DNA from 3 places in the uncultured Luteimonas sp. genome. Region 3 is predicted to be linked to each of the others. Evidence: predicted binding sites of a transcription regulator. Region 3 holds the regulator's gene; each other region holds the start of a gene.
The links. Region 3 encodes FliA, which starts transcription of late flagellar genes. Its sites were predicted from a motif close to TAAAGTTTNNCNNNCNNNGGCCGATAA; they were not measured.

Region 1 (10,155 bases), on a different contig from region 3:
CGGCGTCGTCCCTGACGCAGGCGAATACACACCCGCTGCAGACACCCGTGCCGGGGTGTCCCGGTCCGGAAGGACGGGATCTGGCCACGGAGGCAGCGGGGAGGCCCAACCCCGGAACCACGCGCCCTGCCCCGTGCAGGACCGCACCGCCCTTCACAGACCCCGGGCGGCGGTTCCCCTGTCAGGAGTTCCCTGCAATGCCCCAGATCACCATGCGCCAGATGCTGGAAGCCGGCGTCCACTTCGGCCACCAGACGCGTTACTGGAACCCGAAGATGGCCCCGTACATCTTCGGCGCCCGCGGCAAGATCCACATCATCAACCTCGAGAAGACGGTTCCGCTGTTCAACGACGCGATGAACTTCATCTCGGGCATCGCCCAGAAGCGCGGCATCATCCTGTTCGTCGGCACCAAGCGCAGCGCGCGCGAGGCGGTGAAGGAAGAGGCCGAGCGTTGCGGCATGCCGTACATGACCCAGCGCTGGCTGGGCGGCACGCTGACCAACTTCCGCACCGTCAAGCAGTCGGTGTCGCGCCTGAAGGAACTGGAAGCGGCCGAAACCGACGGCACCTTCGACAAGCTGGTCAAGCACGAAGTGCTGGGCCTGCGCCGCGAGCGCGAGAAGCTGCTGGCCTCGCTGGGCGGCCTGAAGGACCTCAACCGCCTGCCCGACGCGCTGTTCGTGATCGACATCGGCCATGAGGACATCGCGGTCAAGGAAGCCAAGAAGCTCGGCATCCCGGTCATCGCCGTGGTCGACACCAACTACGATCCGGCCCTGGTCGACTACGCCATCCCGGGCAACGACGACGCGATCCGCGCCGTGCAGCTGTACGCCCGCGCCGCCGCCGACGCCGTGCTCGAGGGCAAGGCCGCCGCGCCGAACGCCTCCAGCGTGCGCGAGGAAGAGTTCGCCGAGGGCGAAGGCAAGCCGGGCCGCCGCGCGCCGGCCAAGAAGGACGCACCGGCCGGCGAAGCCGCCGCCGCCGAGTAACCGCGTCGCAACGCAGCCGCGGCACCCTGCCGCGGTCGCGTTCATCGGCCTGCGGCCCCATCCCGGGCCGCACCGAATCCCACGGCGGGCCGCGCCCGCCTGCCCGTCTTTCTTCGAATCGAGGTCCCCATGGAAATCACCGCATCCCTGGTCAAGGAACTGCGCGAGCGCACCGGCGCCGGCATGATGGAGTGCAAGAAGGCGCTCAGCGAACACAACGGCGACGTCGACGCCGCCGCCGAGGCCCTACGCAAGTCCGGCCTGGCCAAGGCCGACAAGAAGGCCAGCCGCGTCGCCGCCGAGGGCCGCATCGCGGCCGCGCAGGAAGCCGGCAAGGCCGTGCTGGTCGAGATCAACTCCGAGACCGACTTCGTCGCCAAGGACGAGAACTTCCTGGGCTTCTCCGAAGCCGTGGCCGCCGCCGCGATCGGCGCTGCCGACATCGAGGCGCTGAAGGCCGCGAAGCTGCCCTCCGGCGAGACCGTCGAGGAAGCGCGCGCCGCGGTCATCGCCAAGGTCGGCGAGAACGTGCAGGTGCGTCGCCTGGCGCGCATCGACAGCGACAACACCGTGGCCGCGTACGTGCACGGCGGCAAGATCGGCGTGCTGGTCGAGCTCAAGGGCGGCGACGCCGAACTGGCCCGCGGCCTGGCCATGCACGTCGCGGCGATGAACCCGCCGCACAACAAGCAGAGCGACGTGCCGGCCGAGTTCGTGGCCAAGGAAAAGGAAATCGAGATGGCGAAGATGTCCGAGAAGGACCGCTCCAAGCCGGCCGAGATCCTGGAGAAGATCATCGGCGGCAAGATCGCCAAGATCGTCAACGAGGTCAGCCTGTACGGCCAGCCCTACGTGCTCGATACCGACAAGTCGGTCGAGGCCGTGCTCAAGGCCGCCGGCGCCGAAGTCATCGGCTTCCAACGCCTGGCCGTGGGCGAAGGCATCGAGAAGGTGGTGGAAGACTACGCCGCCGAAGTGATGAAGCAGGCCGGCCTGGCGTAAGCCGCCGCGCCCAGCCGAAATGCCGGAAGAAGCCGCGGGGAACCGCGGCTTCTTCCGTTTCGGGCCTCCCCACCGGGTGACGTGGCTAAGGAATCGGCCTGCGCGGCCGATACCGGCTCCGGATTCCCCTGGCAGGTTGCGATGCACCCCGAACTCCAAGCCGTGCTGAGCCACTGCCGCAGCCTGCCTTCGCCGCCGGCGATCGCACTGCGCATCATCGAACTGGCCCAGCAGCCGGACGCGGACCTGGATGCGACCGTCGAGGTGATCTCCAGGGACAGCGCGCTCAGCGCGCGCATGCTGCGCATCGCCAACTCCCCGCTCTACGCCAACCGCCGCCAGGTCGCGACCCTGTCCCAGGCGCTGACCCTGCTCGGCCTCAACGCCACGCTGAGCCTGGCGCTGGGACTGTCGCTGAGCCGCACCCTGCGCAACACGCAGCCACGCGACGCGCTGTCGATCCTGTGGCAGCGCAGCGTGCTGTCGGCGATGGCGGCGCGCCTGCTGGGCGAGGAGCTCGGACTGGCGCGGCTGGAGGAACTGATGCTCGCCGGCCTGCTGCAGGACCTCGGCGCCCAGGCCCTGCTCCAGGCCCGGCCCGACGCCTACCGCGAGCTGCTGCGCGTGGCCGAGGACCCCGACGACCGGCTGCGGCGCGAGCGCGAGGCGCTGGGCGCCGACCACGCCGAGATCGGCGCCTGGATCGCCGGGCACTGGAACCTGCCCGGCTACCTGCAGCAGGCGATCGGCGCCAGCGAGTCGCCAGCCGGCAGCGGCCACTGCTTCCACGACTGCGTCGCCGCCTCCGGCCTGGTCGCCGACCTCTGGCTGGCCGAAGGGGAGGAGCGGATCCGCGACGCCCGCCAGCGCGCGCTGGCCGCCACCCGCGACCGGCTCGGCCTGGACCAGGCCCGTTTCGACGCCCTGGTCACCCGCATGTCCGACGCGTTGCCCGAGATCGCGGCCCTGTTCGACGTGCACATCGTGCAGCAGGAACAGCTGGACGCGATCGTCGAACACGCCCGCGAACTGCTGCTGCTGCGCAACCTGCGCGAGATCCAGGGCGCCTTCCAGGCGCGCAGCCAGGCCGACGCCGCGGAAGAGCGCGCGCGCCAGTTCGAGGAGCTGGCGCTGCGCGACCCGCTGACCGGCATGTACAACCGGATCCAGCTGGAGGACGTGCTGGCGCGCGAATTCGAGGCCTCGCTGCGGCGCGACGAACCGCTGACCCTGGCGTTCATCGACCTGGACGATTTCAAGCAGGTCAACGACCGCCACGGCCACCTGGTCGGCGACCAGGTGCTGAGCGAGTTCGCCCGGACCCTGTCTCGCCTGCTGCGCGGCGCCGACCTGATCGCCCGCTACGGCGGCGAGGAATTCCTCGTGGTGCTGAGCAATTCGACCAGCGATGCCGCGCAGGTGGTGATCCGGCGCATCCTCGACGAGGTCGCGCGCACGCCGATGGCGATCGTCGACGGCAAGCCGCTGTACGTGACCTTCTCGGCGGGCCTGGCCACCCAGGGCGAACACGAGCGGTTCGAGAACGCGCGCCAGCTGCTGGACGCCGCCGACCAGGCCCTGTACGGCGCCAAACGCGAGGGCCGAAACCGGGTGGCAGCCCCGCGCCCGCCCGACGACGCGGATTCCTGAGCCAGCGTACCGGCGTGGCGCGCCGCGCCAGCGTGCCGGCCCGGTGCCTGCCGGTACCGGGCCGGATCGGCGCGCAGCGCCCTCGCGGCCCTGCGCGATCCGCTAGAATTCACGCGTTTGCCACTCCCGAGACCCCCATGTCCCAACTTGCCTATCGCCGCGTCCTGCTCAAACTCTCCGGCGAGGCGCTGATGGGCGACGAGGACTACGGCATCGACCCGAAGGTCATCGGGCGCCTGGCGCGCGAGGTCATCGAGGCGCAGCAGGCCGGGGCAGAAGTCGGGGTGGTCATCGGCGGCGGCAACATCTTCCGCGGCGCGGGCCTGGCCGCCGGCGGCATGGACCGGGTGACCGGCGACCAGATGGGCATGCTGGCCACGGTCATCAACGCGCTGGCGATGCAGGACGCGCTGGAGAAGCTCGGCGGCAAGGTCCGGGTGATGAGCGCGATCAAGATCAACGACGTCTGCGAGGACTACATCCGCAGGCGCGCGATCCGCCACCTGGAGAAGGGCCGGATCGCGATCTTCGCCGCGGGCACCGGCAATCCCTTCTTCACCACCGATTCGGGCGCCGCGCTGCGCGCGATCGAAATCGGGGCCGACCTGCTGCTCAAGGCCACCAAGGTCGACGGGGTGTACGACAAGGACCCCAAGAAGCATGCCGACGCGGTGCGCTACGACAGCCTGACCTATGACGAGGTGATCTCGCGCGACCTGCAGGTGATGGACACCGCCGCCTTCGCCCTGTGCCGCGACAGCGACCTGCCCCTGCGCATCTTCGACATGTCCCAGCCCGGCATGCTGCTGCGCATCCTCAAGGGCGAGCCGATCGGCACTTTGGTGCGCGGCCGCCGCTGAACCGCGTTGCCGCTGGCGTCCCGCCGCGCCACCCCGCCCCCTGCGCCGCGGGCCATTCGACGCAAACGCACCCCGGCCAGCGTCCGCAAGCCCGGCCACCCACGCCAGTGGGCCGCCACGGCGGTCCGCACGGGGCCGTGCGGGCGCCACACCGCCTATAATCCGCGGTCTAGCCTCAAGCAGACCAACCGGAGCCGGTGATGCTCAACGAAATCAAGAAGGACGCCCAGACCCGCATGGCCAAGAGCATCGACGCTCTGCGCCACACCCTGGTGAAGGTGCGCACCGGACGGGCCTCGACCGGGCTGGTCGACAGCATCCGGGTCAGCGCCTATGGCAGCGACGTGCCGCTGTCGCAGGTCGCCGCGGTGTCGGTGTCCGACTCGCGCTCGCTGGTGATCCAGCCGTGGGACAAGGCGATGGTAGGCGTGGTCGAGAAGGCCATCCTGGCCTCCGACCTCGGCCTGACCCCCAACACGGCCGGCACCACCATCCGCCTGAACCTGCCCGCGCTTACCGAGGAGCGGCGCCGCGACCTCACCAAGGTGGTCCACGCCGAGGGCGAGGACGCCAAGGTCGCGATCCGCAACATCCGCCGCGACGCCAACCAGCAGGTCAAGGAGCTTCTGAAGGACAAGTCGGTCACCGAGGACGACGTGCGCCGCAGCGAGGACGAGATCCAGAAGATCACCGACAAGGCGATCAAGGACGTCGACGACGTGGTCAAGGCCAAGGAACAGGAACTGATGGCGGTCTGAGGCCGGCCGGGAACGGCGAATGGAGCATCGCCCGCCCGCCAGCCACGCCATGCCGCAGGCAGCGATACACACGGACCGCCCTTGAACGCCTCCCGATTCACGACGCCCGCCCCCGCGGTGCCGCGGCACCTTGCCGTCATCATGGACGGCAACGGGCGCTGGGCCGCGCGCCGCCGCCGGCCGCGCGCGATCGGCCATCGCGCCGGTGCGCGTGCGGTCAACACCTGCATCGATTTCTGCCTGGAACAGGGAATCGGCGCGCTGACCCTGTTCGCGTTCTCCAGCGAGAACTGGGGCCGGCCGCAGGACGAGGTGGGCGCGCTGATGAAGCTGTTCGTCGCCGCGCTCGACCGTGAAGTCGAGGAACTGCACCGGCGCGGCGTGCGGGTGCGCTTCATCGGCGAACGCGGCCGTTTTTCCGACAGCATCCGCGATCGCATGCAGGCCGCCGAGACGCTGACCGCCGGCAATACCCGGCTGTCGCTCAACATCGCGGCCAGCTACGGCGGCCGCCAGGACATCGCCGCCGCCGCGCGCTCGCTGGCCGAGGACGTCGCCGCCGGCCGGCTGCATCCCGGGCAGATCGACGAAGCGGCGCTGGACGCCCGCGTCGCGCTGGCCGACCTGCCGCCGCCGGACCTGTTCATCCGCACCGGTGGCGACTACAGGATCAGCAACTTCCTGCTGTGGCAGCTGGCCTACACCGAATTGTGGTTCACCGAGACGCTGTGGCCCGAACTCGATGCCGCCGTCCTGCATGAGGCGCTGCGCGCCTATGCCGGGCGCGAGCGCCGCTTCGGGCTGACCGGCGACCAGGTGGCCGACCGGGCCCGGCCCGACCTCCAGGGGAGTCCCACGCCTTGACCCGCACCCGCGTGCTCGCCGCGCTGACCATGGCGCCGCTCGCCATCGGCGGCGTGCTCCTGCTGCCCACGCCCTGGCTGGTCGCGCTGTCGGCGATCGTGTTCCTGATGGCGCTGTGGGAATGGTTCCGCCTGTCGGAAATCGACGACACCCTGCAGCGCACCGTGCTGCTGGTGGCCAACCTGCTGCTGATGGCCGCGCTGGTCTGGGCCTCGCCCAACGACAGCGGTGGCTCGCTGGTGCTGTTCAAGCTGGTGGCGATGCTCGGCGTGGTCTGGTGGTTGCTGGCGATGCTGTGGCTGCGCCACTACGACTTCGCCTCCGACCACGACAGCCATGCACGCGTGTTCAAGCTGGCCGCGGGCACGGCCGCGGTGGTGCCGGCCTGGTGCGCACTGGCGGTGCTGCATGCCGGCGATCCCACGCCCACGGCGTGGCCGCTGGTCAGCCAGGGCCACGTGTGGCTGCTGACCGCGCTGATGATCGTCTGGGCGACCGATACCGGCGCCTACTTCGCCGGGCGCAGGTTCGGACGGCGCAAGCTGTCGCCGCGGATCAGCCCCAACAAGACCGTCGAGGGCCTGCTGGGTGGCGCGGCCGGCGGCGTGGCCGTGGCGCTGGCGATGGCGCCGCTGGCGGGGGCCAGCCTGGGGCAGCTGCCGCTGGTGGCGGTGGCCGCGCTGGCCACGGTGCTGGTTTCGGTGGTCGGCGACCTGTTCGAAAGCCTGCTCAAGCGCCACGTCGGCGCCAAGGATTCGGGCACCCTCATTCCCGGGCATGGCGGCATCCTCGACCGCGTCGACAGCGTGCTGGCGGCCCTGCCCGTATTCGCCGTGGCGAAGATCTGGCTGGACTTCTGATGCAGCGCGTCGCCGTGCTGGGCGCTACCGGGTCGATCGGCGGGTCGGCGCTCGACGTCATCGCCCGCCATCCCGAACGGATGCGCGCCAGCGTGCTGGCCGCCGGGAGCAACGTCGAGGCGCTGGTCGCGCTGTGCGCCACGCACCGCCCGGAGCACGCGGTGGTCGGCGAGCCGTCGCGACTGCCGGCACTGCGCGAAGGCCTGCGCGCGGCGGGCGTCGCCACGTCCGCGCACGCCGGCGCGCAGGCGCTGTCGGAGCTGGTCGCCGGCGCCGACTGCGAGACCGTGGTCGCCGCGATCGTCGGCGCCGCCGGGCTCGGTTCCACCCTCGCCGCCGCCCGCGCCGGCAAGCGCCTGCTGCTGGCCAACAAGGAATCGCTGGTGCTGGCGGGCGAACTGCTGACCGGGGCCGCCGCTGCCGCCGGCGCGGTCGTCGTGCCGATCGACAGCGAACACAACGCCATCTTCCAGTGCCTGCACGGCCACGCCGCAGGCGCCGAGGTGCGGCGCATCACCCTGACCGCGTCGGGTGGACCGTTCCGCGGCTGGGACCGCGCCCGACTGGCGGCGGTGACGCCGGCCCAGGCCGTGGCCCACCCCAAATGGTCGATGGGTCCGAAGATCTCGGTCGATTCGGCCACGCTGATGAACAAGGGCCTGGAGCTGATCGAGGCGCACCACCTGTTCGGGCTGCCCGACGGCCAGCTCGACGTGCTGGTGCATCCGCAGAGCCTGGTCCACTCGCTGGTCGAGTTCGTCGACGGATCCACCCTGGCCCAGCTGGGCCTGCCGGACATGCGCACCTCGCTGGCGGTGGGCCTGGGCTGGCCTCAGCGCATCGCGTCGGGGGTCGGCCCGCTCGACCTGGCCCGCCACGGCCGGCTGGAGTTCGAACCGCCGGACATGGCGACCTTCCCCTGCCTGCGCCTGGCCCGCGAGGCGCTGCGCGCCGGCGGCACCGCGCCGGCGGTGCTCAACGCGGCCAACGAGGTGGCGGTTTCAGCCTTTCTTCAGGGCCGGATCGGTTTCCTGTCCATCGCCGCGCTGGTCGAGGAGGCTCTCGCGGCCATTGCGGTGGAACCGGCACAATCGCTGGCGGCGCTGGGCGATGCCGACGCCCGCGCGCGCCACCACGCCAGCCACGCCATCGCCACAGGTGCCATCGGATGAACCGCCGCCATGACTGACTTCCTCGGCGCCGCCTGGTGGCTGCTGGTCAGCCTCGGCATCCTGGTGACCATCCACGAATTCGGCCATTTCTGGGTCGCGCGCCGCTGCGGCGTGCGGGTACTGCGCTTCTCCATCGGCTTCGGCGGGGCGCTGTGGCAGCGGACCGCCCGCGACGGCACCGAGTACCGGATCGCCGCGATCCCGCTCGGCGGCTACGTGAAGATGCTCGACGAGCGCGAGGCCGACGTGCCGGAAGCCGAGGCCGGCCGCGCCTTCAACCGCCAGCCGGTGTGGAAGCGGATCGCGATCGTCGCCGCCGGCCCCGCCGCGAACCTGCTGCTGTGCTTCGCCCTGCTGTGGGCGATGTTCGTGATCGGCCGCCCCGACTACGCACCGGTGCTCGGCCCGTCCACCGGCATCGCCGCGGCGTCGGGCCTGCGTGGCGACGACCGCGTGCTGGCGCTCGACGGGCGCGCGACGCCGACCTGGATGGAACTGCAGATGGCGCTGCTGCCCGCCGCGCTGGACCGTGCCGACGTGCCGCTGCGCGTGGCCGGCCGCGATGGCGCGGAACGCCAGGTGACGCTGCGCCTGTCGCAGCTGCCTGCCGATTTCGACCAGCGTCAGGTGCTGCGCAGCATCGGCCTGGTGCCACGCCACTTCACCGTGCCCGCCGACGTGGGGCAGGTGCTGCCCGACGGCGCCGCCTGGGGCACGCTGGCCGAGGGCGACCGCATCACCGCGATCGACGGTCGCCCGGTCGAGCGCTTCGAGGACATCGGCCCGCTGGTGCAGGCACTGGGGGAGGGCGGCGGCGAGGCCATGATCGAGGTGACCCGCGATGGCGAGCGCCTGGCGTTCCCGCTCGCTCCGCGCGAGGTGGAGGGCGACGGCGGTGATCGGCGCTGGGTGCTGGGCATCGAGGCGCCGCGCCGGATCGAGCTGCCGCCCAAGGACGCGCTGCAGCAGTACGGACCCGTGGCCGCGGTGCCGGTGGCCGCGCGCGAGGTCGGCCACCTCACCGGCCAGCTGCTGGGGATGATCCGGCGCGCCTTCACCGGCCGCCTGGCGCTGGAAAACACCGTCGCCGGCCCCCTGACCATCGCCCGCGCCACCAATGCCTACGCCAGCCAGGGCGTGGCCTGGTACCTGACGATCCTCGCCATGCTGTCGCTGAGCATCGCCATTCTCAACCTGCTGCCGATCCCGCTCTTGGACGGGGGACACCTGTTGTATTACCTTATCGAGTTGGTCAAGGGCAGTCCGTTAAGCGAACGTGCGATGGCTGCCGGGCAGTATGTCGGCCTGGTGCTGTTGGCTGGCCTGATGGGCCTGGCGTTCTACAACGACATTCTCCAGCTGGTGCGCTGATGCCCCGCTCTCCGACCACCATTGCGTCAGCAATGGAGCACTTCCCCAATCCGGACCGATCGATGACGCGTACTCCTGCCCGCCACCTGCTTGCACTCGCCCTCGCGACCGCCATCGCACCCGTCTGGGCCCAGCAGGCGGTCGATCCGCAGGCCGCATTCGCGGTGCCCACGCCGGCGGCGGTCCAGCCGGCTGGCGCGTTCACGGTCAGCGACATCCGCATCGACGGCCTGCAGCGCATCGGCGCCGGCACCGTGTTCACCTACCTGCCGATCGAACGTGGCGACACGATCAACCAGACCCGCGTCGGCGAGGCGGTGCGCGCGCTGTACCGCACCGGCTTCTTCGAGGACATCCAGATCGGCCGCCAGGGCGACATCCTCGTGGTCACGGTGACCGAGCGTCCGGCGATCAACAAGCTGACCCTGACCGGCAACAAGGACATCAAGACCGAGGACCTGACCAAGGGCCTCAACGACATCGGCCTGTCCGAGGGCGAAACCTTCGACCGCCTCGCGCTGGACCGCGTGACCCAGGAACTGACCCGCCAGTACAACAACCGCGGCAAGTACAACGTGGAGATCACGCCGACGGTCTCGCGCCTGGATCGCAACCGCGTCGAC
Region 2 (10,155 bases), on a different contig from region 3:
ATCATGGCTCGGCCACGCGCCTGCGGCCTGGACGAGGACGAGGCGGCCCGGAGCGCGGGGCCCGGGTCCACGTCCATCGCCGGATGGGCACCTGGCCAGCCGCCAGAGGGCAACGTCAGGCCCATGGAGGGTGCCCCAGGGGGCGGAGTCGACTTTCTTCCTGTCGATGGAAGTACGCGGCCTGCCTCCAGGAGCAATGAAGCAAGCGGGAGGCGGACGCGCGAGCGCTTCGAGGCGCCTCCGCGCGAGCGCGTGTCGAGGTGCAGCCTTCGCGACCCGTTTCCCCCTGCAGGCGTATGGTGGCGTCCCATCTTCCCATCCCTTTCAGGAACCGCCATGACCTCCTATCGCGCATGGGCCGCACCGAAGCCCGGTGCTCCGCTGGAACCGTTCGAGTACGACCCCGGCGAGCTGGGTGCCGAGGACGTCGAGATCACGGTCGAACACTGCGGCGTGTGCCATTCCGACCTGTCGATGCTGGACAACGACTGGGGCTTCAGCCGCTACCCGTTCGTGCCCGGGCACGAGGCGATCGGCCGGGTCACGGCGCTGGGCGCCAACGCCAAGGGCTTGGTGATGGGCCAGCGGGTCGGCCTGGGCTGGAACGCCCACAGCTGCCTGCACTGCGATGCCTGCCTGGCCGGCGACCAGCACCTGTGCCGCGAGGTGCAGCCGACCCTGGGCGGTCGCCACGGTGCCTTCGCCGAGAAGGTGCGGGCGCACTGGGTCTGGGTGGTGCCGCTGCCCGAAGGCCTGGATTCGGCCGAGTGCGGGCCGCTGCTGTGCGGCGGCATCACCGTGTTCGCGCCGCTGCGCGAGCTGGGGATCCCGCCCACCGCGCGGGTCGGCGTGGTCGGCATCGGCGGGCTGGGCCACATGGCGCTGAAGTTCTGCCGGGCCTGGGGCTGCGAGGTCACCGCGTTCACCACCAGCGCCTCGAAGGAGGAAGAGGCGCGCGCGTTCGGCGCGCACCACGTGGTGACCACGGGCGACGCGGCCGCGTTGAAGCAGCTCGCCGGCAGCTTCGACCTGATCATCGACACGGTGAACGCGTCGCTGGACTGGGATGGCCTGCTCGCCGCGCTGGCGCCCAAGGGAAGGCTGCACGTGGTCGGTGCGGTGCTGGAGCCGATTCCGGTGCCGGTGTTCTCGCTGCTGTCGGGACAGAAGTCGCTGTCGGCTTCGCCGACGGGTTCGCGCGGCGCGCTCGACACGATGCTGGCCTTCGCCGCCCGCCACGACGTGGCGCCGAAGACCGAGCACTTCCCGATGAGCCGGGTCAACGAGGCCCTGGACCACCTGCGCGCAGGCAAGGCGCGTTACCGGATCGTGCTCGACGCGGATTTCAGCTGAACCCCCGGGCGCTGGTCGCGCCCGCCCATTCGCGATGCCTGCACGCGTGCATCATCCCGCGCGGCGCAGGCTGCGCCCTCCCCTCCCCGGAGAAGCGCCATGGGCACGCCCCAGACTCCCGACAGCATGCAGAAGTCGCGCAAGGAACAGGCACCGCCGCCCAAGCGCGAGGACGCGCACCCGGGGCAGCTGTCCAATCCCCACGTGCCCGACAAGGCCGAGAAGCGGCAGGGCGGCGCCTGAGGGCTGTCGCAACGATTTCCCGATCGTGGCCTGGCGTAAGACAGGCCACCCGTGTTCCCCGACCAGCCGCGAGGACGACACGGCCCCGCGATTTCGCGCGTCGGGCCGTACCCCGGCTCACAAGGGCTTAACACCCGCAGCACCGCAGTCACGCGTCGTGGACAGGGGCATCCCCCACACTTCGGCCCGTCCCCACCTACGGAGTACCCCGATGAAGATTTCCCGTCTTCCGCTCGTGATTGCCCTGTCGTCCGCGCTCGCGCTTGCCGTGGGCTGCGCCGCCGACCGCGACGCCGACGGCACCGCCGACATGACCCCGGATACGACCCCGGCCGACCAGACCCCGATGACCCCGGCCACCGACACCGCGGTCGACCCGGTGGACGCCACCGCCGATGCCGACATGGTCGACGGCCCGGGCGACGGCCTGAATTCCGATCAGCCGGTCGACGACACCTGGATCACCACCAAGGTGAAGTCGTCGCTGCTGGCCGAGTCCGAGGTGTCCGGCCTCGATATCAACGTCGACACGCTCAATGGCGTGGTGACGCTGCGCGGCCAGGTCGAGAACCAGGCCCAGATCGATGCCGCAACGCGGATCGCGCGCGGGATCGAGGGCGTGAGCAACGTCGACGCCAGCGGTCTGACCGTCGGTGCCGCCAACGAGTAAGCGCAGCCCCCTCTTCTGAGGTGGCACGGAAAGGCGGGCTTCGGCCCGCCTTTCCTGCGTCTGGGGAGGGCAACGTGCGGCGACCTTCGATGCGCCGCGCCAGGAAAACCGGCGACGCCGGCGGATGTGCTGGCCGCGCTTCGACGCAGGGGCGCGGATTCAGGTTTCCGGCGCCGCGGCCGATCTTTCGTACGGCACGGCGGGCTTGCGCGGTTGGTACGATGCCCGCCGCCCCGCTGCAGCCGAGGTCGCCGGGGGGCGGCCTTCCACCCGTTCCGCGCGAGAGACCGCCATCAGGAAGCCGGCGGTCCGTGCACCTGCCTGCCCGATGTCGTACGCCTGATGATCGCCACCCTTCTCGTCGGCATGCTGTGCGTGTACCTGTTGAGCTTCACGGTGATGTTCCTGCTCATCAGCCGGCGCCTGGGCCGCGAGAAGATGGGGACGGACGCGTTCGCGGTGGGCAACCTCGCGCTGGGCACGGCGTACGTGCTGCAGCTGCTGGAAGGGCCGACGGGCCTGAGCTGGATGAGCGTGGTCAACCACTCGCTCACCCTGTGCGCGCTGCTGGCCTACAGCGTGGGTGGCGCTCGCTTTTTCGGCCTGCAGGCGCCGCTGCGCGGTCCGCTGCTCATGGTCGGGGTGGGCTACGCGATCGCGCAGGTGGTCGTGGATGCGGCTTGGGGTCCGGTGGCGCGCTACGCGCTGCTCTCGGCGACATGCGCGCTGTGCTTCGCCGGCATGATCGCGGTCCTGCTGGCGGGCCTGCGCACCTTCGCCCGCGACCTGCGTGGCGAGGTGGTGCTGTTCGTCGTGCTGATCGGCGGCATCGGCGTACTGAACGTCGTCAAGCTGGCCAAGCTGCTGGCGGGAGGCCTGGCGGCGCTGGGCATGGACAGCCGGTTCCATATGGTCTTCTACGTCTACATGTGCTCGCTGGCGACGATCATTCCGCCGTCCATCGTCTGGCTGGTGCTGCGTCGCCTGACCGACGCGCTCCGCGGCATGGCCGCGCGCGATCCGTTGACGCAGCTGCTCAACCGGCGCGGGCTGACCGAGGCGCTGGACGCGCGCTTGCGCGGTTCCGGCGTCGGCGCGCGCCTGCTGCTGGTCGACGTCGACCATTTCAAGCGCATCAACGACCGCTATGGCCATCAGGCAGGCGACGCCGTGCTGTGCGCCGTTGCCGATGTCCTGCGTGGTGCCGTCCGCAAGGACGACCTGGTCTGCAGGATGGGCGGCGAGGAGTTCGCCGTGGTCTGCCTGGGGGCCGACGATGCGACGGCGCGGTACGTGGCCGAACGCGTGCGTGACGCCGTCGAGTCGACCGTCCTGCTGCATGGACCGGACGACGAGGAACTGCGCTGCACGGTCACCGTGGGCATCTCGGGACGCTTTGCCGACGATGCCTCGCTTGCGCGGGCGATGCTGGTCGCCGATGCGGCGCTCTATCGCGGCAAGAGCGCCGGGCGCAACCGGGTGGAATCGGCGGCACAGGCGTCGGGGTGGACCGAAGCCGCGCCTGGACTGGCCAGCCCCTGAGCGTCCGTCAGCGAGCGCGCCGCAGTCGCAGGTCGACGCACTGGTAGTAGAGGTCGTTGGCGTCCTGGGCGGAGGGATCGTAGGGCGCCTTGTCCAGTTCGGTCATGGCCTGGATGATCTGCAGGGTGCAGTTCTCGCATTCCACATCGGGCAGCTTGAGGGCGATCGAATAGCGCTGGCCGTTCGGGCTGTCGGCGTGCCGGCCGAAGTCGTCGATCAGCACGCGCTTGTTGTTGTGGAAGTCGCCCGCCCCGCAGTTGGGTTCGCCGACACCGCAGGCGCGACCCGCCGGCCTGATGCTCGCCGGATTCCTGAATCCGTCGTCCCCATCCGGGTCGAACGCGATGCGGTAATAGCCCGGATGCCCGACGTACTCGATCCAGGACAGCCTGATCGTCTCGCCCGGCGCATAGGTGTGGACGTGGTCGCCGCGCGCGCTGTCGGGACGACCGCATGGCGCGCTCTTGATCTCGCCCGGCCCATGGCGCGACTTGTGGGTGTCGCTCATGTCCACGCTGAAGTGGGCGTGGGCGCCGCCCGCGCACAGGCCAAGCACGACCAGCAGGCACGCGGAAACTCGAAGGCGCATGGCAGGCGTCCAGTGGGCACGAAGTTCGGACATTACACAATTCCAGGGCGCATGACTTTCGCGCCGGCGGCGCGCTGGCCCGGCGTGGCAGCGACACCCCGACGCGGATCGTTGGCCTGCCCGTCGATGGCTGCAGCCAGAAAGGTATCAGGCAAAACGGATCGACCGTCCCCGGCCCGCCCGCACACGGATCGGCGATCGGCTCGAAGGGGTCCGTCAGCCATGCCTGAGACGCGCGGCATTCGCTGCGCCGTACCGGACCCGGCTGTCCAGGCCGGTTACACGCATGATGGCGTCCGGCCGACCTGTGTTGCGCCGGCCCCAGCCCCACCCTGGCCATCATCGGAGACCCCCACCGTGAAACAGTCGCTCGGCCTCGTGTCCCTCGTCGTCCGCGACTACGATGAAGCGATCGACTTCTTCGTGGGCAAGCTTGGCTTCAGGCTCGTGGAAGACACGCCCGTACCGGAGCAGTCCAAGCGATGGGTGGTCGTCTCCCCGCCCGGCGCCACCGAGTCGCGGCTCCTGCTTGCGCGCGCCACAACCCCGGACCAGGAGACCCGCATCGGCGGCCAGACCGGCGGCCGCGTATTCCTCTTCCTCCATACCGACGACTTCTGGCGCGATTACGCAGCCTATCGGGCCAGCGGCGTCGAGTTCGTCCGCGAACCCAGGCGCGAGTCCTACGGGACAGTCGCCGTGTTCCTCGATCTGTACGGCAACATGTGGGATCTGCTGCAGCCCATCGAATCGCCGCCAGCCTAGAAGGATGGAGCGTTCGATGATCCATCCATGGCGCGTATCCGACACGGGGTTTCCCCGGCAGGGCCCACCGTCGGCGCAGTTTCGCCACCTCCTGCATTACGCGATCCTCGCGCCGTCCGGCCACAACACCCAGCCATGGCGGTTCCGCCTGGCCGGGAACAGTGTGGAACTGCTTGCGGATCGCGCGCGGCGGCTGCCCATTGTCGATCCCGAAGACCGGGAACTTACGATCAGCTGTGGCGCCGCGCTCGGCCAGCTACGCCTGGCCATCCGCCACTTCGGTTTCGCCGATGTCCTGGACCTGTTTCCCGACGTGGATCAACCCCAGCTGCTGGCGCGTGTGGGGATGGGCGAGGCGCGATCACCGGATGCCGACGACGAACGGCTTTTCCATGCCATTCCCCTGCGCCGGTCGAATCGCTCCGATTTCGCGGCCCGCCCGGTACCACCACAGCTGGTGAAGGCGTTGCGTGCCTCTGCTGCAGGCGAGCATGTGGCGTTCCACGAGGTTGCGGGGACAGCAGACCGCGGCGCGGTGGCGCAGCTGGTGGCCGAAGGCGATCGTCGCCAGTTCGCGGACGCAGCCTTTCGCCGCGAACTGGCGCAGTGGATTCGTCCCGGTTTCAGCGGCAGGCGGGACGGAATCCCGGGCGCCGCATTGGGGATGGGAGCCCTCGCCTCATGCGCAGCGCCGTGGATCATCCGGTCCCTGGATGTCGGCAAACCCCAGGCCATGGCACACCGCAGGCTGGCGCTGGAATCTCCGCTCCTTGCGGTCCTCGGTACGCGCACGGACACGCCGGCTGCGTGGCTGGCCACGGGGCAGGCGCTGTCCCGGCTGCTCCTGCGTGCGCACGCCGAGGGCGTGGCAGCTTCTTATCTGAATGCACCGATCGAGGTGCCGGCGCTCCGCTCCCGGCTCCGCGACACGCTGGGGCTGGAAGGCTACCCGCAGTTGCTCCTGCGACTGGGCTATGGCCCCGAGGTCGGTCCGACACCACGACGCCACGTCAGCGAGGTTTTGCTGAAGCAATAGAGCGATGGCAAATGCGGCAGAACCGGGGAGAAGGTGGCCGCGGCACGTTCGGCCCCGGGAATCCGGACTCGTGGCTTCGGCCGCGCCCGGCCGGCCCCACAAACAGAAAACCCCGGACGTCGCCGCCCGGGGTTCTGGTACCGCTGACGCGTTGCCGCGTCTGGCCGGTATTACTCGGCCTGGACTTCTTCAGCCTGCAGGCCCTTCTGGCCCTGCGCGACCTTGAAGGAGACCTGCTGGCCTTCCTGGAGCGACTTGAAGCCGCTGCCCTGGATCGAGCGGAAATGGACGAACAGGTCGTCGCCGCTCTGCGGGGTGATGAAGCCGAAGCCCTTGGCATCGTTGAACCACTTGACGGTTCCGGTCTGGCGCTCTGACATGGTGTTACTCCTTGGATCAGTTGGGAAAGCACGGCTCGCAACAGGCGAAGCCGGGACTGTATCGAGCAAGGGGTAACGCGAAGCGATGGAGCGGATCGTAGGAAAGGATCGTTGCCGACCTTGAAGCCAGACCTACCGCATCGGAGTCACGATGTACCGTGATCCCGCCTTGAACAGTGCGCACACCATACACGAGTTCCCGGTCCGCGAACATTTCGGACCGTCGCCAGGCTGAACGGGGCAGCGTGGGTTCATGGTCCGGATTGGGCGCGAGGGGCCGGCGAACGTGCCCGCTGGCGCGTTCGAGGGCCGACGCCGGGAGCCGACGGGCCGCTGGAAAGCCGGCGGACGCCCGACCGCATCTCGACCCCCGGCAGCCGGGCCGCGATACTCCCGTCCTGCCGGCCGGCGGCGTGACCGCCCTGCCCCGGCATCCATGGATCCCGCCGCGTACGGCCCGGCGGGCAAGACCCGAGGAGCCTTCGATGAGCCTGGACACGAGCTACGATCCGCAGAACATCTTCGCCAAGATCATCCGGGGCGACGCGCCCTGCTACAGGATCCACGAGGACGACGACGTGCTCGCCTTCCTCGACCTGTACCCGCAGTCGGTCGGGCATACGCTGGTGATCCCCAAGCGTTCGGCCGCGGTCAACCTGCTCGACGTCGATACCGGGGCGCTGTGCCAGGTGATGACGGTGGCGCAGCGGCTGACGCGGGCGATCGTCCAGGAGCTGCGTCCGGACGGCGTGCAGGTGGCGCAGTTCAACGGCAGCGCGGCGGGACAGACCGTGTTCCACATCCACATGCACATCGTGCCGCGCTATGCCGGCCAGGGCATGGGCATCCATGCCGCACAGGAGGCCGACCACGACGATCTGCGGAAGCTGCAGGCCCGGCTGGTGCAGCGTCTCGCCGCGTCGCCCTGATTGCGCGGCCGCCAGGACCGGTGCAGGCATTCGGCGCGGCCCGGAGCGATGTCCTCGACGATTACACGCAGTGAGGCGGAGCTGGCCCGCGTGCGCCGCTGCGGCGTCCGCCGCCCTGCATCGGATCGCGGATGAGCCCACGCCGCACCCGGACAGCCAGCGCCGCGACGATCGTGCTGGCGACGGTCGTGCTGGTGCCGCTGTTCCTCGGCCTCGTGCTGGTCGTCGTTTCCCTGGCGGGGCGCTGGCAGTTGCGCGAGCGCCAGGCGTTCTGGAACGCGACGCTGGCGGACCTGCCCGCGGGATCATCCCGTGGCAGCGTGGAGCGCAGGTTCGGGAGCCACGGAATCGAACTGCGCTGCTCTCCCGAGCGCGAGGGCATCACGCATTGCGCGGGCCGGGATGTCCACTCGTATGGCGTCCTGCCCGAGTGGCACCTCCGCTTCGAGGTCCGCTTCGTCGACAGTTCGCTGCGGTCGGTGGAGCAGACCGCGCTGGGCGTCGGGCTCTAGCAGCGAGGCAGCATGCCGGGGACGACTCGCCTGGCACTTGCCTGCGGCAGAGCCTTTAAGCTGGGCGCAATACTCCCGCCCCTCCCATCCGCCTTCTCCATGATCCGCACGCTCTACCTGGCCGGCCCCGACGTGTTCCGCCCCGACGCGCGCGAGCGCGGCCGCATGTTGAAGGCGCTGTGCGCGGAAGCGGGCTTCGAAGGCCTGTTCCCGCTCGACCAGGAGGTGCCCGCGCACCTCACGGCGCCGGCTGCGCAGGCGGCGTGGATCTACCGCGCCAACATCGCCCTGCTCGAGCGCGCCGACGCGGTGCTTGCCAACCTGGACTTCTTCCGCGGTCCCGAGCCCGACAGCGGCACCTGCTTCGAGGTGGGCTACGCGGTGGCGAAGGGCAAGCCGGTGTTCGGCTACATCCCCGAACACGGCAGCTTCGCCCAGCGCATCCGCCAGCGCCATCCGCAGGCGATCGGGGCCGACGGCGTGCTCGATACCCAGGGCTGGAGCATCGAGGAATTCGGACTGCCGCTGAACCTGATGCTCTCGGTGCCGGCACCGCTGGTGGTCGGCGACGCGCGCACGGCGCTGGTGCAGCTGGTGCGCTATCGCGACGCACGGGAAGCCGCCCCTACGAAATGATCGGCATGAACCGTCTGCCAACCGCGCGGCGGAAAGCCGGTTGTAGCGACGGCGCAAGGCGCAGTAGCCTGCCCGGAGCGGCGCGCCAGCTTGCGGGCGGCACGGTTCCGCCGGCCCAGTGAAGCGCGCGCCGTTGCGTGATCCGCGCGCAGGCCGGATCGGCAGGCAGGGCGACGACATCGCTTTCGTCCCACGCGATGAGCGCCTGCACGGCAGAACTCTCGAGGAGGTCGCAATGGATCGGGACCAGGCGAACGCCCTGTGGAAGTTGGAGGAACGGTTCTGGCTGGGTTCGGCGGACTTCTACGCGGCCCATCTGGCGGAGCACGCATTGATGGTGCTGCCGCCACCGGCCGGGATGCTCGACCGGCAGGCCACCATCGAATCCATCGGTGCGGGCGCCCGCTGGCGCAGGGTGTCGTTCGAAGCTCGGCACGCGGTGACAGGAAGCCCCACGACGGCTGTGCTCGCCTACATGGCGCATGCGGAGCGGGATGCGCCGGGCAGTACTTACCGCGCCCAGTGCAGTTCGACGTATGTACACGAGCAGGGGCAGTGGCGGTTGCTGCTGCACCAGCAGACGCCCACGGCACAGACCGATGCCGACAAGGGCTGACCGCTGCGCTCACGCCGCGCGTCCGCGTTCGATCCGGTCTGCGGTGACGCGGCACCGGGATGCATCGAACGTGGATGCAGCCTCCCTTCTTGCGCGCTTCCCCTAGCGAGGTCGCCATGCTCGAACACCAGGACGCCCAATGTCCGTATTGCGGCGAAGTCATCAGCCTCACCTTGGACGCCAGTGCAGGCGCGCAGCGCTACATCGAGGACTGCCAGGTCTGCTGCAGGCCGATGACGGTGGTGCTGGACGTGGACCCCGACGGCAGCAGCCGGATGTACGTGCTGGCGCAGGACGAAGTCTAGGGACAGGCGGATGTTGCGTGCCGCGGACGACTGCCGCGGCGCGACGATGCTCCCTTACAGCAGGGCAGTCAGGCTGCGTGGCCTGCCTGCGGGCCCGATGTTCCTGGCCGCCGACTACGCCGGCCGTCCCACCACCAGCACGAACGCGCCCAGCTGCGAGCCCATGCCGACGGCGAGGCTGCGTTCGCGGTCCGCGGCCAGCGTCGCGGCCGGGACCGAGGTGTCGGGCGGGAGCGCGCGATAGGACGCTTCGTCGTCGGTCATCATGTCGCGCACCAGGTAGCCCATCAGCACGTTGACCATTTCGCCCAGCGCATCCAGGGCGAGCGCGTCGTCGCAGCGCGCCGGTTCGATGCCGAGCAGGGCGCAGGCGAGCGCGCGCGCCGTGGACAGGTCGCTGGCCAGGCCGATGTCCATCGGCTCGTCGCCCAGCACCCGCACGTTGGCCACGCAGGCCCAGCCGTCCAGGTCCCCGGGCGCCAGGGCTTCGGCCGGCAGGCACTGGCTGCCGAGCATGCGCGGGAACAGCCTGGCGCAGACGCCGATGGCGCTGTTGGCCAGGGCGCCCAGCGGGTGGGT
Region 3 (10,155 bases):
CGGTCGCGGCCCAGGGTCACCACGTCCTCGACCGCGCTGACCAGTACCCCGATCAGCTCGTCGTCGCGCTCGACCACCACGATCCGGCTGTGTTCGTCGGCGTCGACGTGCCCGGCGTCCAGCCACAGGCCCAGGTCGAACACCGGCACGATGCGGCCGCGCAGGTTCATCACCCCGAGCACCGCGGCCCGCGCGCCGCGCATCGGCACGATCGGGACCACGCGCACCACTTCCTGCACGCGCAGCAGCTCCAGCGCGTAGCTGTCGCGGCCGACCACGACCCGCAGCCAGCGCGAGGTCTGCGTGATCGCGCTGGCCGGCGGCGGCGTTGCGGCCAGCGCCTGGGCGGGCGCCGGCGCCAGGAAAGTCGCGGGTGCGGGAGCCGGTCTGGCGGCGGCCGGTACGGCCGTGGGTGGCGGCACGGGGGCAGGCACGGGGTCCGGTGCGGGAGCAGGCTCCGGTTCCGGTGCGGAGACGAATCCGGGGGGTTGCATGGGATCGGGCGTGGCCATGGGCACTGCCCGTACGGGCGCGCCGGAATCGTCGGCGGCGATCATCGCCACCGGCTGGGAATCGTCGAGCAGGGCATCGACGTAGTCGATCACGTCGCTGGCGCCAACCGGGTTCATGCCGCGCGCCTCTGCGCCGGCTGCCCCTGCTCCAGCAGCCAGGACAGGGCGCGCGCATAGGCTTCGGCCCCGCGGCCACTGCTGCCGGCTTCGCTGGTCAGGCCCTGGGCATCGCGCAGGCGCGTATCCATCGGCACGGCGTCCGGCCAGACCCGGCCCTCGTACTGCGCGTGCAGCTGTTCGAGGCTCTGCACGCCCGAGCGGGTGCGCTTGTCGTACAGGGTCGGCAACACGTGCTGCGGCAACGGGCGCCGCCGCGAACGCTCCACCATGCTGGCGGTGCGCAGCATGTCGGCCAGGCCGTGCAGCGCCAGCGGATCGGTCTGGGTCGGCACCACCAGGCGGTCGGCGGCGGCGAGCGCGTTGACCATCAGCAGGCCCAGCGTCGGCGGGCAGTCGAGCAGGACGTGGTCGTAGCTGGCGTGGACCGCGTGCAGGGCGCGGCCCAGCGCCAGGCCCAGGCCCGGCGCGCCTGCGCTGCGCCGCTCCAGCGTGGCCAGGGCCGGCTGCGCGGCGACCAGCTGCAGGCCGGGCACGTCGGTCGCGCGCGCCAGCGCCGCCAGCGAGGCACCGCTGCCGACGAACAGGTCGTGGGTGCCCGCCGGCGGCGGATCGGTCGGCACCGAGAACGCCCGCGTCAGCGAGGCATGCGGATCCAGGTCGACCAGCAGCACGCGGCCGCCGTCCTGCGCCAGTCCGCGCGCCAGGCACAGGCTGGTGGTGGTCTTGCCGACTCCACCTTTCTGGTTGGCGATGGCCCAGACCTGCATGTCAGTCGGCTCCCGGGTAGGTGTTGGATGGCGTGAGGTGGGTGGCGGCGGAACCCAGCAGGGCGGGCGCGGACGCTGTGGACGGCGCTGTCGCCGGTTCCGGCGACGGCGCCGCGGGCGCGGGCTGCAGGGCGATCGTCGGCCCGTTTTCGGGGACCGCGTCGGGGCCGTCGGGCGCGGCCAGGATCACCAGCAGCACGCGGCGGTTGGCGTTGCGGCCCTCGACGGTGGCGTTGTCGGCCACCGGCTGGTGCTCGCCGTAGCCCACCACGGCCAGGCGGCCGGGGTTCACGCCCTCTTCGGCGAGCAGGTGCACCACGCTGGCCGCGCGCGCCGTGGACAGCTCCCAGTTGGACGGGAACACCGCCGTCTGGATCGGCACATCGTCGGTATAGCCCTCCACGCGCACGGCGTTGGGCTCGGCGCGCAGCACCTGGCCGAGCTTGCGCACGGTGGAGGTGGCCACGTCGCTGGGCACGGCCACGCCGCTGGCGAACAGGATGTCGCTCTGGATCTCGACCTCGAGGAAGGTGCGGCCGCGGCGTACCGCGACCAGCTGCTGGCGGACCAGTTCCGACAGCGCCTCCTGGATGCGCCGGCCCAGGGTGCTGAGCTGCGACTGGCCGCGCAGGCTGGCGTCCATCGCCGCGGCCTCGGCCGCCTGCCGCGCCGCCAGCGCGCTCTGTCCACCCATGGGCGCGTCGAGCATCTGCCGCACGCGCACGTTGCTCACCGGGCTGGTCGCGGTCGGGCCGGTCTTGGCGCCGGGGGTGAGCAGCGAGGGGCGGTCGAACGAGGAGCCGCGCAGCTGGGTCTGGCCGAGCTGGATCGGGGTGATCGAGCGCGGCGGCCCGCCGAAGGCCGAGGAGAGCGCGTCGGAGACCGCGCGGTACTTGCCCTCGTTGATCGAGGAGATCGCGTACATCACCACGAAGAAGGCGAGCAGCAGGGTCATGAGGTCGCCGTAGGGCACGGCCCAGGCCTCATGGTTCTGGTGCTCCTCGTGATGGTGCCGGCGTGCCATGGCGTCAGTGCACGTAGCCGCTGAGGCGGGCTTCGATGTTGCGCGGGTTCTCGCCCTGCGCGATCGCGATCAGGCCCTCGATGATCATCTCGCGCTCCACCGTCTGCGCGTTGACCAGGTTCTTGAGCTTGTTGCCGATCGGCAGCAGCGCCAGGTTGGCCGAGCCGATGCCGTAGATGGTGGCGGTGAACGCCGCGGCGATGCCGTGGCCGAGCTTGCTCGGATCGGCGAGGTTCTTCATCACCGCCATCAGGCCGAGCACGGCGCCGACGATGCCCAGTGTGGGCGCGTAGATGCCCATGCCCTCGAACACCTTGGCCGCGGCCAGGTCGCGCGCGCTCTGCCCGTGCAGTTCGATCTCCAGCATCTGCCGGATCGACTCGGGCTCGACGCCGTCGACCACCATCTGCAGGCCCTTGCCCAGGAACGGGTCGGACTGCTGCGCCACCTGCGCCTCCAGCCCCAGCAGCCCCTGCTTGCGCGCGGTGGTGGACCATTCGACGATCTGCGCGATCACCGCGGCCTGGTCGTGCGCCGGCGGCTTGAACACCCAGGCGACCATCTTCATCGCGCGCATGAAGGTCGGCAGCGACGTCTGCAGCAGGATCGCGGCCAGGGTGCCGAGGATCACGATCACGAAGGCGGCCGGCGACCACAATCCCGACAGCCCCGCGCCCTTGAGCACGCTGCCGCCGATCAGCGCGACGAGCGCGAGCACGGTGCCGATGACGCTGAGTCTGTCCATTGCCTGTTTAACGGTCCTTGCCGGGGTTACTTGAACGCAGGCCGGGCGTGCGCATGCTGCTGCCCAGCAGCGCGTCCACGTCCAGGATCAGGGCCATGCGGCCGTCGCCGATCAGGCTCGCGCCGGCGTAGCCGGGCAGCCCGCGCAGGGTCGGCGGCAGCGCCTTGATCACGACCTCCTCGCGGCCGCGCACGCGGTCCACGGCCAGGCAGTAGCGCGCCTCGCCCGACTGCAGCACCACGCAGGTCGAGTCGGGCAGCGGCGCCGGCGCCATGCCCAGCCATTCGCGCAGGCCCAGCAGCGGCAGCGGCTGCTGGCGCAGGTCGAGCACGCGCTGGCCGTCGATCCACAGCGCCCGGCCCGGGTCGTGCGAGAGCACTTCGACCACCCGCACCAGCGGCAGCGCGTACACGTCGCCCTCCACCTCCACCAGCAGGGTGGGCAGGATCGCCAGGGTCAGCGGCACCCGGATCGCGAAGCGCGAGCCGGCGCCGATCTCGGAATGGATCTGCACCGTGCCGGAGAGTTCGCGGATGCGCGACTGCACCACGTCCATGCCCACGCCGCGGCCGGACAGGTCGCTGACCGCGTCGCGGGTGGAGAAGCCGGGCAGGAACAGCAGCTGCAGGCACTCGTCGGCCGACAGCCGCGCGGCCGCATCGTCGTCGATCAGCTCCTTCTCCACCGCCTTGCGGCGGATCCGGTCGGGATCGATGCCGGCGCCGTCGTCGCGCACCTCGATGGCGACGTGGTCGCCTTCCTGCTGCGCGCTGATGCGCACGGTGCCGAGCTCGGGCTTGCCAGCGCGGCGGCGCGCCTCGGGCATCTCGATGCCGTGGTCGATCGCGTTGCGCACCAGGTGCACCAGCGGATCGGCCAGGGCCTCGACCAGGTTGCGGTCGAGTTCGGTCTCGGCGCCGGTGACTTCGAGGTTCACCTGCTTGTCGAGCTGTCGGGCGACATCGCGGGCGAGCTTGGGAAAGCGCGCGAACACGCGTCCCACCGGCTGCATGCGCGCGGTCATCACCGCACCCTGCAGACGCGAGGTCGCGACGTCGAGCGCGGCCACGGCGCGGTCGAGGTCGTCGTCGCGCAGGCGCGGGCGCAGGGTCTTGAGGCGGTTGCGCGCCAGCACCAGTTCGCCGACCAGGTTGACCATGGCATCGAGCCGGCGCACGTCCACGCGCACGGTGACGTCGGCCGGTTCGGGTGCCGCGGCCGCGGCTGCGCGTGGTGCAGGCGCCGGGCGCGGGGGCGGTGGCGGTGCGGCCGCGGGCACGGGCACTGCCGCCGGTGCCGGTGCCGGCGCCGCAGGCTCGCCGGGGATGCCGCCGCTGCCGTGCAGGCTGTCGAGCAGCGCTTCGAAATCGAGGTCGTCGAGCGAATCGCCGGCGCCGGCCTGCGTCGCCACGGCGGAAACGGGCGCCGCAGCCGGGGCAGGCGCGGCCACGGGCGCCGCACCCGCGCGCAGCGCGGCCAGCAGCGCCTCGGGCGCGGGTTCGGGTTCGACGCCACTGGAGATGGCGTGGAGCATGTCGATCAGCAGGTCGATGCCCTGCTGCACGCCATCGAAGGCGGGCGGGTCGAGCGGCGCGCTGCCGTCGCGCGCGGCGTTGAGGCGGTCCTCGACCGCGTGGCAGACCGACACCATCGTGGTGAAGTCGAGGAAGCCGGCACCGCCCTTGATGGTGTGGAAGCCGCGGAACACGGCATTGAGGCATTCGCGGTCGGCAGGCGCGCGCTCGAGCGCGACCATCTGCTCGCCGAGCTGGTCGAGGATCTCGCCGACCTCGACCAGGAAGTCGGCGCAGATGTCGGAGGCGGGCGAGGACATCGCGCTACAGCCCCAGCGACGACAGCAGGCTGTTGGCGTCGTCCTGGCTGGCCGCGGGCGCGTCCAGGCCCTGGATCGACGGGCCGTAGCCGTGGCTGGACAGCTGCAGCGGGCGGTCGCCGGCGGGCGCGTAGTCGCCCAGGCCTTCGTCGACCGTGCGCACCAGCTCGACCACGCGGCGGATGATCTGGCCGGTGAGGTCCTGGTAGCCCTGGGCCGCGGTCATCTCCGACAGCCGGCTGCGGATGCCGGCCACCGTCGCGGCGTGCGCCTCGGCTTCCGCGCCGGGAAGGGTGGCGAGCAGGCCCGCGCACTCCTGGATCAGGTCCAGGGTGTGGTGGCTGGCGTCCTCGCTGACCTTGACCACGTGCTCCAGGCGCAGGCAGGCCTCGGCCAGCGAACCGCCGCCGCTGCCGGTGCCGAGCGCCTGCTCCAGTTCGCGCGCGAGCTTGACCAGCCCCTGCACCAGCGGCTGGCTGCGCCAATGGATCAGCTCGTCGACATTGCTGCGCCAGGCATCGTCGTCCTCGTCCTCGAGCGCTGCCAGCGCGGCGTGCAGGCACTCGATCAGCGCGGCGCGTTCCTCGGCCACGCCGGCGCCCGGCGCGGTGGCGGCGGGCGCCGCGGTCACGCCGCGGCCCCGAGGCGTTCGAACACCTTGCCCAGCTTGTCGCCGAGCGTGGCCGCGGTGAAGGGCTTGATCACGTAGCCGTTCACGCCGGCCTGCGCGGCTTCGATGATCTGCTCGCGCTTGGCCTCGGCGGTGACCATCAGCACCGGCGTCTTCGCCAGCGCGGCGTCGGCGCGGATCGCCTTGAGCAGGTCGATGCCGGGCATGCCGGGCATGTTCCAGTCGGTGATCACCAGGTCGAACGGGCCCTTGCGCAGTTCGACCAGCGCGGTGGAGCCGTCGTCGGCTTCGGTGGTGTTGAAGAAGCCCAGGTCGTTGAGCAGGTTCTTGACGATGCGACGCATGGTCGAAAAGTCGTCGACGATCAGGATGCGGATGTTCTTGTCCATGCGGACCTCTTGGTTGCGTGCGGGGGCCGCACCGGTTGTGCTCAGGGCAGGTAGTCGTCGTCTTCGCCGTCGTCGCGGCGCCAGTCGGCCAGCCGCGCGCGCAGGCGTACCGCGGCCTGGCCGTGGATCTGGCAGGCACGCGACTCGCTCACGCCCAGCACCGCGCCGATCTCGCGCAGGTTCAGTTCCTGCTCGTAGTACAGCGACAGCACCAGGCGTTCGCGTTCGGGCAGGCCGTCGATGGCCGCGGCCAGCGCATCGCGGAACGCGCCCTGCTCGAACTCGCGTGCGGGATTGGCGTTGCTGTCGCCGGCCAGGCGCGGCTCGCCGTCGTGTTCGTCCATGTGCGCGTCCAGGCTCACCAGCTGCCCGCGCGCGGCGTTCTCGACCATGGCGTGGTACTCGTCCAGCGGCACGCCCATCGTTTCGGCCACCTGCTGCGCGGTCGCGGCCTGGCCGGTGCGCTGTTCGACCTCGCGGGTGGCGGCGACGATGTCGCGGTAGCGCCGGTGCACCGAGCGCGGCACCCAGTCGCCGCGGCGGATCTCGTCGATCATCGCGCCGCGGATGCGGATCGAGGCGTAGGTCTCGAAGGCCGCGCCCTGGTCGGACTGGAAATTCCGGGCCGCGTCGATCAGGCCGAGCATGCCGGCCTGCACCAGGTCGTCGATCTCGACGCTGGCCGGCAGGCGCGCGGCGAGGTGGTGGGCGATGCGGCGCACGAGTTCGCCGTGCTTCTCGACGACCTCGGCGGTGGAACCCTGCTGGTTGGCGCGGTAACGCGCGGTCGCGATGGCGTTCATGCGGCCGCTCCCCGCGCTGCGGCGGCGGACGGTGCCGACACTAGGCGCTCGAGGAAGAACTCGACGTGGCCGCGCGCGCCCGGCGGCGACTGCCACTGGCGCGAGCGCCGGGCGATGTCGCGGAAGGCGACCGAGGAGGGCGCCGACGGGAACGCGTCGACCACCGCTTCCTGGCGCTGCACCGCGCGCCGCAGCCATTCGTCGCGCGGGATCGCGCCGAGGTAGTTGAGGGTGACGTCGAGGAAGCGCGCGCTCACCCGCTGCAGCTTCTCGAACAGCTGGCGGCCCTCGGCCGGATCCTGCACCTGGTTGGCCAGCACCTGCACCCGGCTCACGCCGCGGTCGCGGCTGAGCACCTTGATCAAGGCGTAGGCGTCGGTGACCGAGGCCGGTTCGTCGCAGACCACCACGATCACGTCCTGCGCGGCCTGGCAGAAGGTGAGCACGCCATCGGCGATGCCGGCGGCGTTGTCGACCACCATCGCGTCCAGGTCGAGGTCGAGCTGCGAGAAGGCGTGCACCAGGCCGACGTGCTGGGCGGGGCTGAGCTCGGTCATGTGGCGCTTGCCCGAGGCGGCCGGCACCACCAGCAGGCCGCTGGGGGTTTCGATGATGGTGTCGCGCAGCTCGCAGCGGTCGGCGAACACGTCGGCCAGGGTGTGGCGCGGAGCCAGGCCGAGCATCACGTCGACGTTGGCCAGGCCCAGGTCGGTGTCCAGCAGCAGGGTGCGCTGGCCGGCGTTGACCAGGGCGGTGGCGAGGTTGACCGAGACCGAGGTCTTGCCGACGCCGCCCTTGCCGCTGGCGACGGCGATCACCCGCACCGGGCCGGGGGCCTTGTCTGCGGGAAAAACGGGCACGATGGGGTCAGGCGACTGCATGGCGGTCCTCGGTGGCGAGGGGGTTATCGGCAGCACGGCGGGATTTCTCCAGTGACTGGACGAGGCGGCTGGCATCGGCGGCGTCGAGATCCGACGGCACCTGCTGGCCCTGTGCGGTATAGGCAAGTCCCAGGCCATGGCGGGCCAGGACCGACAGCGCCGAGCCCAGCTGGCCGGCCTCGTCGAGCTTGGTCAGCACCACGCCCTCGGGCTTGGCCGGGCGGTAGCGGCGGATCACTTCGCCGAGGTCGTGCGGATGGGCATTCGCCGGCAGCACCAGCAGGCTGCGCACGCGCTTGGCCGCGCGCAGCCACAGGATCTGGCTGAACACCGCGCGGTCGCGCGGGGCATGGCCGGTGGTGTCGACCAGCACCAGCGGGTAGTCGACCAGCTGGGCGAGCGTGTCCTGCAGCCGCTCCGGGCCTTCGGCCTCGCATACGGTGATGCCCAGGCGACGGCCATGGGCCTGCAGCTGCTCGCGCGCGCCGGGACGCTGGCAGTCGGTGGTGACCAGGGCCACGTCGCGGGCGCGGTGGCGGGCGGCGAAGCGCGCGGCCAGCTTGGCCGCGGTGGTGGTCTTGCCGGCGCCGGTCGGGCCGACCAGGGCGATCACGCCGCCTTCTTCCAGCGGCTCGCTGCGCAGCACGGTGAGCATGCGCGCCAGTTCGGCCAACATCGGCGCCTGCACTTCGTCGACGGGCAGGCGCGGGTCGATGCGCTCGGCCACGGCCCGCGCCAGCGATTCCTCGCAGCCGTAGCCGGCCAGCGCCTCGAGCACGGCGGCGCGCGCGGGCGAGCCGCGCAGGCGCTCGAGCGAGAGCTGCTCCATCTGCGTTTCCATCAGCTGCCGCATGCGTGCCATCTCCTCGCGCATGGCGGCGATGGCCGGATCGGTGTCGGGCGTGGCGACCATCTGCAGGGCGCGCGGCGCAGCTGCGGCTGCGGTGTCGGCCTCCGCGGTCGCGGCGGCGACCGGCACGACGGGGGCGTGCATCGCGGCAGGCAGGTCCTGGGCGAAGATCGAATCGGGCAGGGCGGCCGGCAGCGGAGTGGCCGGCGCCTCGTCGTCGGCGCCGGGGCGGCGCGGCATCGGGATGTTGTCGGGCAGCAGCGGGACGAAGTCCTCGGCCTCGGCGGCCGGGCGGGCGTCGCCGGCGACCGCCGCGCGCCGCGGCGCGGCATCGAGCGCCGCCATCATCGCGTCGAAGCGGCTCGGTGCCTGCGCGGACGCAGGCGCGGCGGCGGGTGCGGGAGCTACGACGGGTGCCGGAGCCGCGGCCGCAGGCTGCGGGGTCCGGGCAACCGGGGCAGCCGGCGCAACCGGGGCAGCCGGCGCAACCGGGACACTGACCGGTGCGGGCACGGAGACGGGAGCGGGCGCGACCGGCTGCGCTGCGGCGGGAAGACGGGCCGGCTCCTGCGCCGACGCCTGCCCGGCGGTCAGCTCGGCCAGGGTCGGGCCTTCACCGATCCGGAACACGGCGCGGGCACGGGACATCAGCGACTCGCGCGGGGCAGCGCCTTCCGCGGATGCCGGCGACGGGTCGCGCGTCGCGGCCGGCGCGGGCGCGGCGGGCTGCCGTGCCGGCACCGCCTCGGCGGCCGGGGCCGCGGCGCGCAGCGCCTGCGCTACCAAGGCTTCGTCGTAGTCGGTGGCGGCCACCACCTCGATGCCGGCGCCGCCGGCACCGGGACGGGTGGACAGGATCACCGCGTCGGGACCCTGCTCGTCGCGGACCATGCGCAGGGCGGTGCGCATGTCGGGAGCGGTAAAGCGCTTGATTCGCATATCGGAGAGCCCGGTTCGGAGTGCGTTGGGAGTGCTCGCCCCTGTCCCTGCAAGAGCCGGGCCTGAATCGCCGCGCGGCGATGTCGGAAGCTTGGCGCTGCCGCGGCGACGGGAAACCGGCTCCGCCCGGGCGCGGGTGGCGCGGCGGGATGCGGTCGCTTGGGCGAAGGCGGGTTGCGCGGGGATAACCGGCCCCCACCCCAACCCTCCCCCGCGCGCGGGGGAGGGTTGGGGTGGGGGCACGCCGGCGCACCACCCGTCCGCACGGCCAGGAACCCCGTCCCACCCTCACCGCCTAAACGCCGCCGCGGCGCGCGGCGCCGGGCTCAGCCCACCGAGCCCACCAGCCGCAGCCGCTTGTCTTCCGGCACTTCGGCGTAGGCCAGCACGGCCAGCGACGGCACGCTGTGGCGGACCAGTCGCGCGACCGAGGCGCGCACGCCGCCGGGCACCAGCAGCACCGCCGGCTCGCCGCGGCTTTCCTGGCGGCTGACGCAGTCGCCCAGGTTCTGGTGCAGGCGTTCGGCCAGGCCCGGTTCGAGCGCGGCGCCCTGGCCGCTCACCGAATCCTGCAGCACCCGCTCCAGCGCCGGCGCCAGCGTGTAGACCGGCAGCTCCGGCGCCATGCCGTTGAGTTCCTGCACGATGAAGCGGCCCAGC

Region 1: a site for FliA is predicted at 2,084-2,110, ahead of Q0863_RS18060 (GGDEF domain-containing protein). Genes of this name have one in related genera too.
Region 2: a site for FliA is predicted at 2,426-2,452, ahead of Q0863_RS17860 (GGDEF domain-containing protein). Genes of this name have one in related genera too.

What each region holds. Positions count from the first base shown of each region.
Region 1 covers NZ_CANLNF010000015.1:6,252-16,406, reverse strand. The annotation lists gene rpsB (30S ribosomal protein S2) at 198-995, shown strand; gene tsf (translation elongation factor Ts) at 1,125-1,997, shown strand; gene Q0863_RS18060 (GGDEF domain-containing protein) at 2,139-3,647, shown strand; gene pyrH (UMP kinase) at 3,785-4,507, shown strand; gene frr (ribosome recycling factor) at 4,708-5,265, shown strand; gene uppS (polyprenyl diphosphate synthase) at 5,347-6,129, shown strand; gene Q0863_RS18040 (phosphatidate cytidylyltransferase) at 6,126-6,989, shown strand; gene dxr (1-deoxy-D-xylulose-5-phosphate reductoisomerase) at 6,956-8,161, shown strand; gene rseP (RIP metalloprotease RseP) at 8,171-9,532, shown strand; gene bamA (outer membrane protein assembly factor BamA) at 9,595-10,155, shown strand, end outside.
Region 2 covers NZ_CANLNF010000014.1:14,162-24,316, forward strand. The annotation lists gene Q0863_RS17845 (NAD(P)-dependent alcohol dehydrogenase) at 337-1,353, shown strand; gene Q0863_RS17850 (hypothetical protein) at 1,453-1,596, shown strand; gene Q0863_RS17855 (BON domain-containing protein) at 1,808-2,266, shown strand; gene Q0863_RS17860 (GGDEF domain-containing protein) at 2,609-3,808, shown strand; gene Q0863_RS17865 (SCE4755 family polysaccharide monooxygenase-like protein) at 3,816-4,430, opposite strand; gene Q0863_RS17870 (VOC family protein) at 4,755-5,162, shown strand; gene Q0863_RS17875 (nitroreductase family protein) at 5,179-6,198, shown strand; gene Q0863_RS17880 (cold-shock protein) at 6,369-6,578, opposite strand; gene Q0863_RS17885 (HIT family protein) at 7,064-7,507, shown strand; gene Q0863_RS17890 (hypothetical protein) at 7,639-8,019, shown strand; gene Q0863_RS17895 (nucleoside 2-deoxyribosyltransferase) at 8,119-8,655, shown strand; gene Q0863_RS17900 (nuclear transport factor 2 family protein) at 8,789-9,271, shown strand; gene Q0863_RS17905 (CPXCG motif-containing cysteine-rich protein) at 9,388-9,576, shown strand; gene Q0863_RS17910 (chemotaxis protein CheX) at 9,691-10,155, opposite strand, start outside.
Region 3 covers NZ_CANLNF010000002.1:504,479-514,633, reverse strand. The annotation lists gene Q0863_RS07365 (chemotaxis protein CheW) at 1-629, opposite strand, end outside; gene Q0863_RS07360 (ParA family protein) at 626-1,399, opposite strand; gene motD (flagellar motor protein MotD) at 1,401-2,423, opposite strand; gene Q0863_RS07350 (flagellar motor protein) at 2,428-3,168, opposite strand; gene Q0863_RS07345 (chemotaxis protein CheA) at 3,176-5,002, opposite strand; gene Q0863_RS07340 (protein phosphatase CheZ) at 5,007-5,594, opposite strand; gene cheY (chemotaxis response regulator CheY) at 5,630-6,022, opposite strand; gene Q0863_RS07330 (RNA polymerase sigma factor FliA) at 6,064-6,825, opposite strand; gene Q0863_RS07325 (MinD/ParA family protein) at 6,822-7,706, opposite strand; gene Q0863_RS07320 (flagellar biosynthesis protein FlhF) at 7,693-9,495, opposite strand; gene flhA (flagellar biosynthesis protein FlhA) at 9,822-10,155, opposite strand, start outside.